2 regions of the Bacillus sp. PK6-16 genome follow, and region 1 is predicted to be linked to the other one. Evidence: riboswitches for the same ligand, from Rfam matches in the RefSeq annotation. Region 1 holds a riboswitch; the other holds the start of a gene.
The links. A riboswitch is a leader RNA that binds a small molecule or an ion and turns the genes downstream of it on or off. The one in region 1 is predicted to bind S-adenosylmethionine.

Region 1 (5,488 bases):
TATTAAATGAAGCAGATGTTTTTATTACACATGGCGGTATGAATAGCGTACACGATGCCATTCATTATAATGTCCCATTTGTAATAATACCGCATGATAAAGATCAGCCTATGATAGCGCAAAGATTAACTGAACTGGAAGCAGCACATAGACTATTGAAAGAACATGTTAATGTGTACACTTTAAAAGAGGCCGTAACAGATGTACTTTCAAATGAAAAGTATAAACATGGTATAAGAAAACTTAATGATAGCTTTTTAGAATGTGGTGGTTCAAAAGAAGCCATTGCAGTTATTGAATCTCTTTTAAATAAAGTAAAACTTTAATTGGTGGGGCTTTACTGCCTGCAAATAGCGGGATAAATAGTCGTAACTGTATACAAGCATAGAGGTTCTCACCTTTATGCTTGTGTATTCTTATCCAGCAAATTGTACAGCAGTATTTGCATGTAAAAAAGCAGTATCAAAAACGGGAACAGTAAGATCATTTTGGGAGATGAGTAAAGGTATTTCAGTGCAGCCTAATAATATACCTTCAGCGCCGTTTTGAATTAATGATTTTGTAATTTGTAATAACCTTTTTTTAGATGTTTCTGAAATGATCCCTCTACTTAATTCATCTAATATGACATGGTGGATAAAAGTTCTTTCCTCGTCATTTGGGATAATTGTCTCAATGTTATATTTCGCTAATCGTGATTTATAGAAATCTTGCTCCATCGTTTGTTTTGTTCCTAATAGTCCGATACGTTTTATATTCTGTTCTACCATTTCTTTAGCACTTACATCACCAATGTGAAGAAGCGGGATAGATATTGCTTGTTCTACCTCCTCGGCAAATAGATGTACAGTATTTGAACACATTAATAAACATTCAGCCCCAGATTTTTCAACTTTCTTTGCAACTGTAACTAGTTCATTTTTCACTTCTTCATATTGATAGTTTTGTAATAAAGTAGTTACTTCACCAAAGTCCATACTATATAAAATTAGCTTCGCATTTTGATCGTATTGAGAGAGTGTAAGTGTATTAATATGTTTATAGTATAATGATGTAGATTCCCAACTTAATCCTCCAATCAAACCAATAACTTTCATAATGCATTCCTCCCGAAACGATTTTGAATTCATTATTTCACAATTCCGATAAGAATACAATGATTTAAATGTGCTATTTAATAAAAAATAAAAATAGTAAGAAAAGTGTTGAAATTTACATTCTTTAGTGCCATAATACGAATTACAAATTAATACTTATCCAGAGAGGTGGAGGGAACGGCCCTAAGAAACCTCAGCAACCCCTATGCAATTTTATAGGAAGGTGCTAATTCCGCAGAGGACACGATGTGTTTTTTGAAAGATAAGAGGATTCTTGAAAGTGAAAGAAAATGACCTCTTATGTAAGAGGTCATTTTTTTGTTGTATAGAAAGGGAGTGTCGATGCATAATTCATTTTTAAATTAAATATAGAGTAATAAAAGTTGACTAATATGAGAGGGGAATTGTCATGAATAAATTATCAACAAAGTTAGTAGTAGCAATCGGTATTGGAGCAGCATTATACGGGATATTAGGACTTTGGGGATTTTCTATTGCACCGAATACATTTATTAAACCAGCATTAGCTATATTAACTGTTTTTGGAGCATTATTTGGTCCAGTGGCAGGACTGTTAATTGGACTTATCGGTCATACCGTAACAGATACGATTGCTGGATGGGGTATTTGGTGGGGATGGGTTATTAGTTCAGGAATTATTGGTTTTTCAATGGGGCTTATTCAAAAAAGAGTTGGTTTTAGTGTGAAAAACGGGTCGTTTAACAAGGGAGATATTTCTTATTTAGCAATTACTGGGCTAGTTGGTATTGTCATTGCTATTATATTTGCTGGGGCATTCGATATTATTGTGATGGGAGAACCATTTGACAAAATTGTTATCCAAGTATTAGGAGCAACAATTTCCGATGTCATCGTTTTCTTAATACTTGGATTGCCACTTACAATTGGTTTGGCGAAATCCAATAAGAAACATACACATTTAAAAATTGAAAAGTAGGGATGTTAACATGCAACCAATTATTTCGTTTGAACAATTCACCTTTCAATATGGGCATGCTGCGCAGCCTACTTTAAGTGATATTACCTTTCATATATACCCTGGGGAAAAAGTATTAATTGCTGGACGAAGTGGTTCAGGAAAGTCGACATTAGCTCATTGTATAAATGGGCTAATCCCATTTTCTTACGAAGGGAATAGCACAGGTAACGTTTTAATTGCCGGTAAAGACCCAAGGGAAGGAAGTATTTTTGAACAAAGTAAACAGGTAGGAACAATTTTACAAGATCAAGATGCTCAATTTATTGGTCTGACAGTAGAAGAAGATGTAGCTTTTTATTTAGAAAATGAATGTGTAAAGCAAGATAACATGAAAAAGATTGTTTCGGACTCATTAAGAAAGGTGAAGATGCATACGTTTCATAAACAAAGTCCACATGAATTATCAGGAGGTCAAAAGCAAACAGTTTCTCTTGCTGGTTTATTAACAACGAATGCGGATATATTATTGTTCGATGAACCATTAGCGAACTTAGATCCACTAAGCGCCATACATACGATAGAACTTATGAAAGATATACATGAGCAGTATAATAAAACGATTGTTATTATCGAACATAGGATAGAAGAAATTTTAAAACTGGATTTAGACAAAGTTATATTAATTGATGAAGGTAAAGTCATTGCGATGGGAACACCAAAAGAAATCTTAGCGTCAAATATATTACCACGTATTGGCTTAAGAGAGCCTATTTACATCGAAGCATTAAAGAGATTACATTTTGATCGTAATAATGACGTAATATATCCAATGGAAAACCTTCAAAAAGAAAAGGTAAGCAACGTTATAAAAGAGTGGATGGAGAAACAAGTCATATTAGAAAGGAATGCTAAAAACAAGGAATTACTTAAAGTGGAGAATTTATCATTTTCATATCCTAATAAACAAAAAGTATTAGAAAATGTAAACCTTTTAATATATGAAGGAGAAATTGTGGCACTGTTAGGACATAATGGAGCAGGGAAATCAACATTAGCTCATAGTCTTATAGGTATAAACAAAATGAAAAATGGGAAAATTTCGTTAAAAGGTGAAGATATTAGTTCTTGGTCTATTCGTAAACGTGGGGAAATCATATCTTACGTGATGCAAAATCCAAATCATATGATTACACAGTCTACTGTTTTTGAAGAAGTTTCATTTACATTAACATTACATAATTTTTCTAAGGAAGAAATTAAGAATAAAGTAGAAGGGATTTTAAAAATTTGTGGTTTATATCCATTTCGTAATTGGCCAATTCAAGCACTAAGCTATGGGCAAAAAAAGAGACTAACAATCGCATCTGTATTAACAACAAATCCTAAGCTTATCATATTAGATGAACCGACAGCGGGACAAGATTATTATCATTATAAACAATTTATGTCGTTTATTAAAAACCTAGCTAAAAAGGGAATTTCATTTGTTTTTATCACTCACGATATGAATCTCGCGCTAGAATATACAGACCGTGCAGTAGTTCTACATGAAGGGAAAATTATTGCGGATAATACAGTGTTTGATGTATTAGGCGATCAAGAAACGTTGCAAAGAGCCAACTTAAGAGAGAGTTCTTTAACCAAGCTTGTTAAATTTAGTGGGATTGCATGTCCAGAAAAATTTATGGAGCTTTATTTAGACAGTAATAGGAGGGAGGAAGGTGCATAGTACATATTTTCATCGTATGGATGGGTTAGTGAAATTGTTTTTATTTATTTTTTGTATGACGCTTACTTTTTTGTTTTTTGATTTTCGGGTGTTACTAATATTATTTATTATTGGGTGTATCGGACTCAGCATTGCTAAAATTCCATTTCGTAAAATTTTAATTGTTTTTAGTGTCATATTTACATTTAGTTTATTAAACTCTGTCATGATTTTATTTATTACACCAACTCATGGATCTGAATTAACTGAATCATATACCGCGTTTTTACATGTTGGATATGCAACGATTACATATGAAACATTATTTTATGCAGCTACACTTTCATTAAAGTATTTTACGTTATTACCATTTACACTTCTTTTTATTTACACGACAGATCCAAGCGAATTTGTAAGTAGCTTAAGTAAACTTGGTATTCATTATAAGATTACATATGCAATAAATATTGCACTACGTTATATTCCTGACATCCAGTCTGAGTATAAAATTATTAAACACGCGCAAGAAGCGAGAGGAGTGGCTTTTGAAAAAGGAGAAGCAAGTTTATGGGTTCGTATGAAGAACCGTGTTTTAATTTTCTGGCCACTAATCATTCATTCTCTAGAAAGAATAGATACGGTTTCAAATGCAATGGATTTAAGAGGATTTGGAAAGAAGGATAAACGTACATGGTTTTATACAAGTAAGGCGAAACGTGAAGATTTCATTGCTTTATTTGCCGGTATTTTCATATTTATTGTTGCGGTATATTTAAAATTAAACGTATTTCAAAACTTTTGGTATCCATTTTAAAGTACTCTTTAAACGAGTGCTTTTACTAATTTTTATGTAGACATGCTCAAAAAAGGGATATATACATAATGTATAATACGAACCAGTTAAAATGATCAACTACCTATTAGTTTTCAAACCAAAAGGAGGAGAAAATATGAGTTACGGTGGTTCTTGTGGTTTTGGTGGAGGTTTCGCTTTACTAGTTGTGTTATTCATTCTATTAATAATTGTAGGATGCAGCTGCTGGGGCGGAGGATACTAATTTTTAATTAGTCTTCACAAATGTAAACTAAAAAAACATTGAAGATACTTATGTATCGAAACAAATAAAAAAGGAGCAACTATGCTCCTTTTTTATTTGTCTAAATGCGTATTCTTACTATATTTCGGGAACGTAATCGTTAAAGTCGTTCCTTTACTAACGATACTTCGGATTTTTAAACTTCCATGCATCGTCTCAATAATCTTAACAGCAACCATTGTACCTAAACCAGTTCCTTTTGTTTTTGTACTAAAATACGGTTCACCGAATCGATGTATTTGCTCCTGTGACATTCCAACTCCGCTATCTTCAATTCGTATTTCAACTTTACTATTATTGATAGATGAGGAAATATTTAAGGTACCACCATTAGGCATTGCTTCAATACTGTTTTTTATTAAGTTTAAAAAACATTGTTGAAAGTGCTGTTTATTACCAACAATGGTTGCCTCAGAAAAATCCTGTGTAATATGTATCGTATTCATATTACACAATGGCAATATCATATTAATAACTCGATTTAACTCTTGTTTTACTGAAATTTGATCTAATTTTTCTGGAGCAGGTTTGGCAAACGTTAAGTAATCATCGATAATTTCTTGGGCACGATTTAACTCTTCAAGTATATGTTTAATATATTCGTCTCTTGATTCAGGAGTTAAATTTGGTGTTTTTAAAAGCTGTG
Region 2 (5,488 bases), 2.4 Mb from region 1:
ATGTAACTATATTGGTATAGCAAACCGAAGGGAGTCTTGTAATGGACATTTTATTAGCGCTTCTTCCTGCAATTGCATGGGGAAACATCTTATTAGTAAGCGTAAAAATGGGCGGTGGTGCATATAGCCAAACGGTAGGTATGACAATCGGTGCTCTATTCTTCGCAACAATTATGTATGTATTTACTCAACCAGCTTTAACAATGACAATCTTAATTGTTGGTTTTATTTCAGGTTTATTCTGGGCTTTAGGACAAGTAAACCAATTAAAAACAGTTGAAAAACTAGGTGTTTCAACTACTGTAACGATTTCTACTGGTATGCAACTTGTTGCAACTTCTATCTTTGGGGTTATCGCTTTCCGTGAGTGGACTACTACTACAACGATCATTCTGGGAACGATTGCAATCCTATTAATCGTAGTTGGTGTTGTATTCACATCATTAGATGATAAAGAAAATGCTCAGCCACCTGGACAATTGAAAAAAGGACTTCTTACTTTAATTGTTTCTACTTTCGGCTATCTTGTATATGTAATTATTATTCGTTGGTATAATATCGATGGTTGGTCTGCTATTTTACCACAAGCAGTTGGTATGTTTGTTGGTGCGGTTGTACTGACGTCTAAACATAAACCATTTAACAAATATGCAATCCGTAATGCTTTGTCTGGTTTACTATGGGGAACTGGAAACTTATTCTTACTTCTTTCATTACCACGTGTTGGAGTAGCAACAAGCTTCCCATTATCTCAAACTGGAATCGTTATCTCAACATTCGGTGCGATTGTATTCTTAGGTGAAAAGAAAACAAAACGTCAATTGATCTTTATTGCACTCGGTAGTGTTTTAATTATTGGCGGCGCTGTATTACTTGGTATGACAAAAGCATAATCTTATATTCTATTAGTAAACCCCTGAAGCATATGTACTTCAGGGGTTTTTTAATTCTAATTATTTTCTAGATATAATTATTTGTATGTTCTTTCCCCTTATAATTGCTCTTCCACTCTAGCAAACCAGCTACACATATAAAGAGATTAATAATAGCTAATATTAGCATGAATTTCCTCCTTCTCATTATCCATTCCATCTACGGTAAGTCTTTTCTTTTTACAAAATTCTCTTAAAGATGATATCGTTTTTATAACATATCTCTACTAGAAAGGAATAAAGGATATGCTAACTAAACATCGAATTTTATTTATTGGTGCCGGTCGTATGGCAGAAGCTATATTTTCCGGATTACTTAAAACAAGCAAAGAGTACATCGAAGAAATTATCGTCTCTAACCGAAGCAACATAGAAAAGCTAAAACAGTTACAACGTCGATATAATGTGTCTACTACAACAGATTGGAAACAGCATGTTACATCTGTTGATACGGTTGTTTTAGCAATGCCACCTTCTGCTCATGAAGAGTTATTAGCTGAGCTATCTCCGTTAATATCAAATCAACTAGTCGTAACGGTAGCAGCTGGCATTGGACCATCTTATTTAGAAGCTAGACTCCCAAAAGGCACGCCTGTTGCTTGGATTATGCCTAATACAGCTGCTGAAATTGGCAAGTCTATCTCCTTATATACAATGGGACAATCAGTAAACGAGATACATCAAGAAACCCTGCAACTACTTTTAAAAGGTATTGGTACTTCGCAACTTTGTACTGAGGAAGAAGTTCATCAGCTTACTGCAGTTACTGGAAGTGCACCAGCCTTCCTTTATTACTTTGCTGAAAGCTTAATTGAAGCAACAAAAAGTTATGGAGTTGATGAAGAAACCGCAAAACATCTTGTCATTCAAATGATTTCTGGCTCTGCTTCTATGCTTGAACAAACGCAAAATCCAGCTAACCTTCGCGAACAAGTAACAACGCCAGGTGGTTCCACAGCTGAGGGTCTCAAAACTTTATACGAATATAATTTTTCAGAGGCAATTCAAAAAGCAGTAGAAGCAACAAACAAAAAAGCTAGGGGGAAATAATATGATTTTAACAAGTTTAAAAGACTATACAACATTACATAACGGTGTAAAAATGCCTTGGTTTGGTTTAGGTGTTTTTAAAGTAGAAGATGGTTCAGAAGTAATTGATTCTGTAAAAGCAGCAATTAAAAATGGCTACCGCAGCATCGATACTGCAGCAATCTATCAAAATGAAGAAGGCGTTGGGCAAGCGATTCGTGAATCCGGTGTTTCACGTGAAGAATTATTTATTACCTCAAAAGTATGGAATAGCGATCAAGGATATGAAACAACACTTCAAGCATTTGAAACTACATTAGAGAAATTAGGTCTAGAATATTTAGATTTATATTTAGTACATTGGCCTGTAAAAGGGAAATATACTGAATCATGGAAAGCATTAGAAACACTTTATAAAGATGGCCGTGTTCGCGCTATCGGTGTGAGTAATTTCCACATTCACCACTTACAAGACGTATTTGAAATTGCTGAAATTAAGCCAATGGTCAACCAAGTGGAATATCACCCACGTTTAGCACAAGAAGAGTTACATGCATTCTGTAAAGAACATAATATCCAGCTTGAAGCTTGGTCACCATTAATGCAAGGACAACTACTAGATAATCCAACGTTACAAGAAATTGCGACAAAATATAATAAATCAACTGCGCAAATTATTTTACGTTGGGATTTACAAAACGAAGTTGTAACAATTCCCAAATCAATTAAAGAACATCGCATTATTGAAAATGCAAACATCTTCGACTTTGAATTAAGTGCTGATGATATGAAAGCAATTCAAGCTTTAAATGAAGATCGTCGCGTTGGTCCAGATCCAGATAACTTTAACTTCTAGTAGAAAACTGAAAATTTAAACTATATTTCATTTAGTTGACACTTCATTATTCAAGGTGTAAGATTTTGAATTATCAAAGAAACACAAAAATTAATAAAATTTATTCGTTTACTCATTGTATCAAGAGAGGTGGAGGGACTGGCCCTTTGAAACCTCGGCAACAGGTTCATTTTGAATACTGTGCCACTTCCTGCAAGCTTTATGCTTGAAAGATAGAATGAGGGACTTCGTTTATATACGGGTGCATAACTTGTACGTAAAAATCCCTCTTTCTCAATATGAAAAGAGGGATTTTTTATTTTTCATTTCCCTCATCATCATCCAAACTTAATTATTTAGGAGGAAAATCAAATGAAAAAGAAGTTTGTACCCGGTATTGCATCAGTTGTAGGAGTAAGTATTTTATTAACTGGTTGCGGTAGTTATAAAAACGAAGCAAGCGGAGCAAATGCAAAAGACGAGGCACCTAGTAAACAGGTTTTAAACTTATCTTCACCTACTGAAATACGAACAATGGATACGGCTCGTGCTACAGATACTGATTCTGGTCAAGTAATGAGAAACGTATTTGAAGGTTTGTATAATCTTGGTGAAGGTAACAAACCTGTTCCTGGTGTTGCAAAATCTCATGAAGTAAGTGGCGATAAAACGAAATACACATTCCATTTGCGAGATTCAAAATGGTCAAACGGCACTCCTGTTACAGCTAAAGATTTTGTGTTCGCTTGGCAACGTGCCGTAGATCCAGCAACAGCCTCTGAATATGCATTTTTATTCTTTGATATTAAAAACGCAACAAAAATTAACAACAAAGAACTTCCAGCCGACCAACTTGGTGTAAAAGCAGTTGATGACCATACGTTTGAGGTAGAATTAGAGCGTCCTGTTCCTTATTTTATTAGCTTAACAGCGTTCCCAACATTTCTACCAATTAATGAGGAATTCTTTAAAGTACAAGGTGATAAGTACGCTTTAGAAGATAATACAATCTTGTACAATGGAGCTTTTACACTAAGCGATTGGAAGCACGAACAAAGCTTTAAATTTAAGAAGAACCCTACCTATTGGGATAAAGATACTGTCAAACTAGAAGAAATCAATTTTAATGTCGTAAAAGAAAAATCAACAGAAGTAAATTTATTCGAGTCAAAACAATTAGATCGTATAAAACTAACATCTGACTTCGTCGATAAATATAAAAAGGATGCTAACTTTAAAGAACGTCCAAACGTAGGCGTACAATTTTTACGTATGAATCAACAAAACAAAGTACTTCAAAACGTTTCTGCACGCCAAGCAATTGATCAAACAATTGATAGAAAATCCTTTGTAAATACGTTATTAAATGATGGCTCTACACCAACATTTGGTCTCGTTCCAAAAAACTTTGCAAAAGGACCTGAAGGAAAAGACTTCCGTACTGCAAACGGCGATTTAACAAAAGTTGATACAAAATCTGCACAAGAGTTATGGAAAAAAGCTAAACAAGAGCTTGGTTCTGAAAAGATAACATTAGAATTATTAACGAGTGATGCTGACCTTGATAAGAAAACTGGTGAATTCTTAAAAGGACAACTAGAAAAGAATCTAGATGGATTAACAGTAAATATAAAACCTCAGCCGCGTAAGCAACAAGTTTCGCTTTTATTAAAAGGTGACTACGAAATCGGAATTGATGGCTGGAGCCCTGACTTTGCGGATCCAATTACATTCCTTGAGCTATTTACAACGAATAACCCTTATAACTTAGATCATTACTCTAATAAGGAATTCGATGAAACAATAGCAAAAGTGAAAACAACTTTAGCTGGTGATGAAAAAGCTCGCTGGGAAGCATTACTAGCATCCGAGAAAATATTATTTAAAGACTCTGTTATCGCTCCTCTTTACCAAAAAGGCGAATCTTATTTAGAACGTTCTTATGTGAAAGGAATTGTGCAAGTAGACTTTGCAGGTCAATTAAACTTCAAGTGGGCAAAAATTGAAAAATAAAGTGAAACTTTAATAAGTGGGGGGGTTCTTCATCCCCACTTATTATTAGCCCACACCAATTGTTTTTTTAGCAAAATATATTAAAAATAGGTTCTCTCACACATGAGAATCTGCTTTTTTAATATATTATTCTAAGAAATTAACAATCTATTTTTATTATTGACATATAGTTCTTTTCAGTGTTAATATTCTAAATAATCAAAGAAACAAAATATTTAACCATCAAAATATAATGTCTACTACGTTGAAACATATAACGATAGATTATAGTTCAACATGTATATACATATAGAACACCTGATTACCTATAAACAAATATTTATAATAGGTTTTATCTCCTTCTATAGCTACTTCAAGACACGGACATTATGACGTTACGAACAACACATTTAGGGAGGAACGAACAATGAAGAAAAAAGTTGTACCTGTTGTTGCATCTGTTTTAGGGGCAAGTCTATTACTAACTGCTTGCGGGGGAAATAAAGATAATGCAAGCGGAGCGAAAGCAAACGATAAAGCACCTGATAAACAGGCAATTAACTTATCATTCGCTTCAGAAATTCCAACAATGGATGTTGCAAAAGCAACGGATGGGGAATCCATGAACGTAATGCGTAATGTTTTTGAAGGGCTATATGCAATGGGAGAAGATAATAAACCGGTTCCTGGTGTCGCTGAG

Region 2: another riboswitch for S-adenosylmethionine. It lies ahead of M1D66_RS26175 (peptide ABC transporter substrate-binding protein); the one in region 1 lies ahead of M1D66_RS14215 (ECF-type riboflavin transporter substrate-binding protein).

Annotation. Positions count from the first base shown of each region.
Region 1 covers NZ_CP096511.1:2,750,114-2,755,601, reverse strand. The annotation lists gene M1D66_RS14225 (macrolide family glycosyltransferase) at 1-326, shown strand, start outside; gene M1D66_RS14220 (aspartate/glutamate racemase family protein) at 417-1,097, opposite strand; SAM riboswitch class I at 1,251-1,366, shown strand; gene M1D66_RS14215 (ECF-type riboflavin transporter substrate-binding protein) at 1,507-2,055, shown strand; gene M1D66_RS14210 (ABC transporter ATP-binding protein) at 2,066-3,766, shown strand; gene M1D66_RS14205 (energy-coupling factor transporter transmembrane component T family protein) at 3,759-4,559, shown strand; gene M1D66_RS14200 (YjcZ family sporulation protein) at 4,696-4,803, shown strand; gene M1D66_RS14195 (LytS/YhcK type 5TM receptor domain-containing protein) at 4,896-5,488, opposite strand, start outside.
Region 2 covers NZ_CP096511.1:5,104,214-5,109,701, forward strand. The annotation lists gene M1D66_RS26160 (GRP family sugar transporter) at 42-893, shown strand; gene proC (pyrroline-5-carboxylate reductase) at 1,179-1,982, shown strand; gene M1D66_RS26170 (aldo/keto reductase) at 1,984-2,817, shown strand; SAM riboswitch class I at 2,932-3,036, shown strand; gene M1D66_RS26175 (peptide ABC transporter substrate-binding protein) at 3,169-4,809, shown strand; gene M1D66_RS26180 (peptide ABC transporter substrate-binding protein) at 5,216-5,488, shown strand, end outside.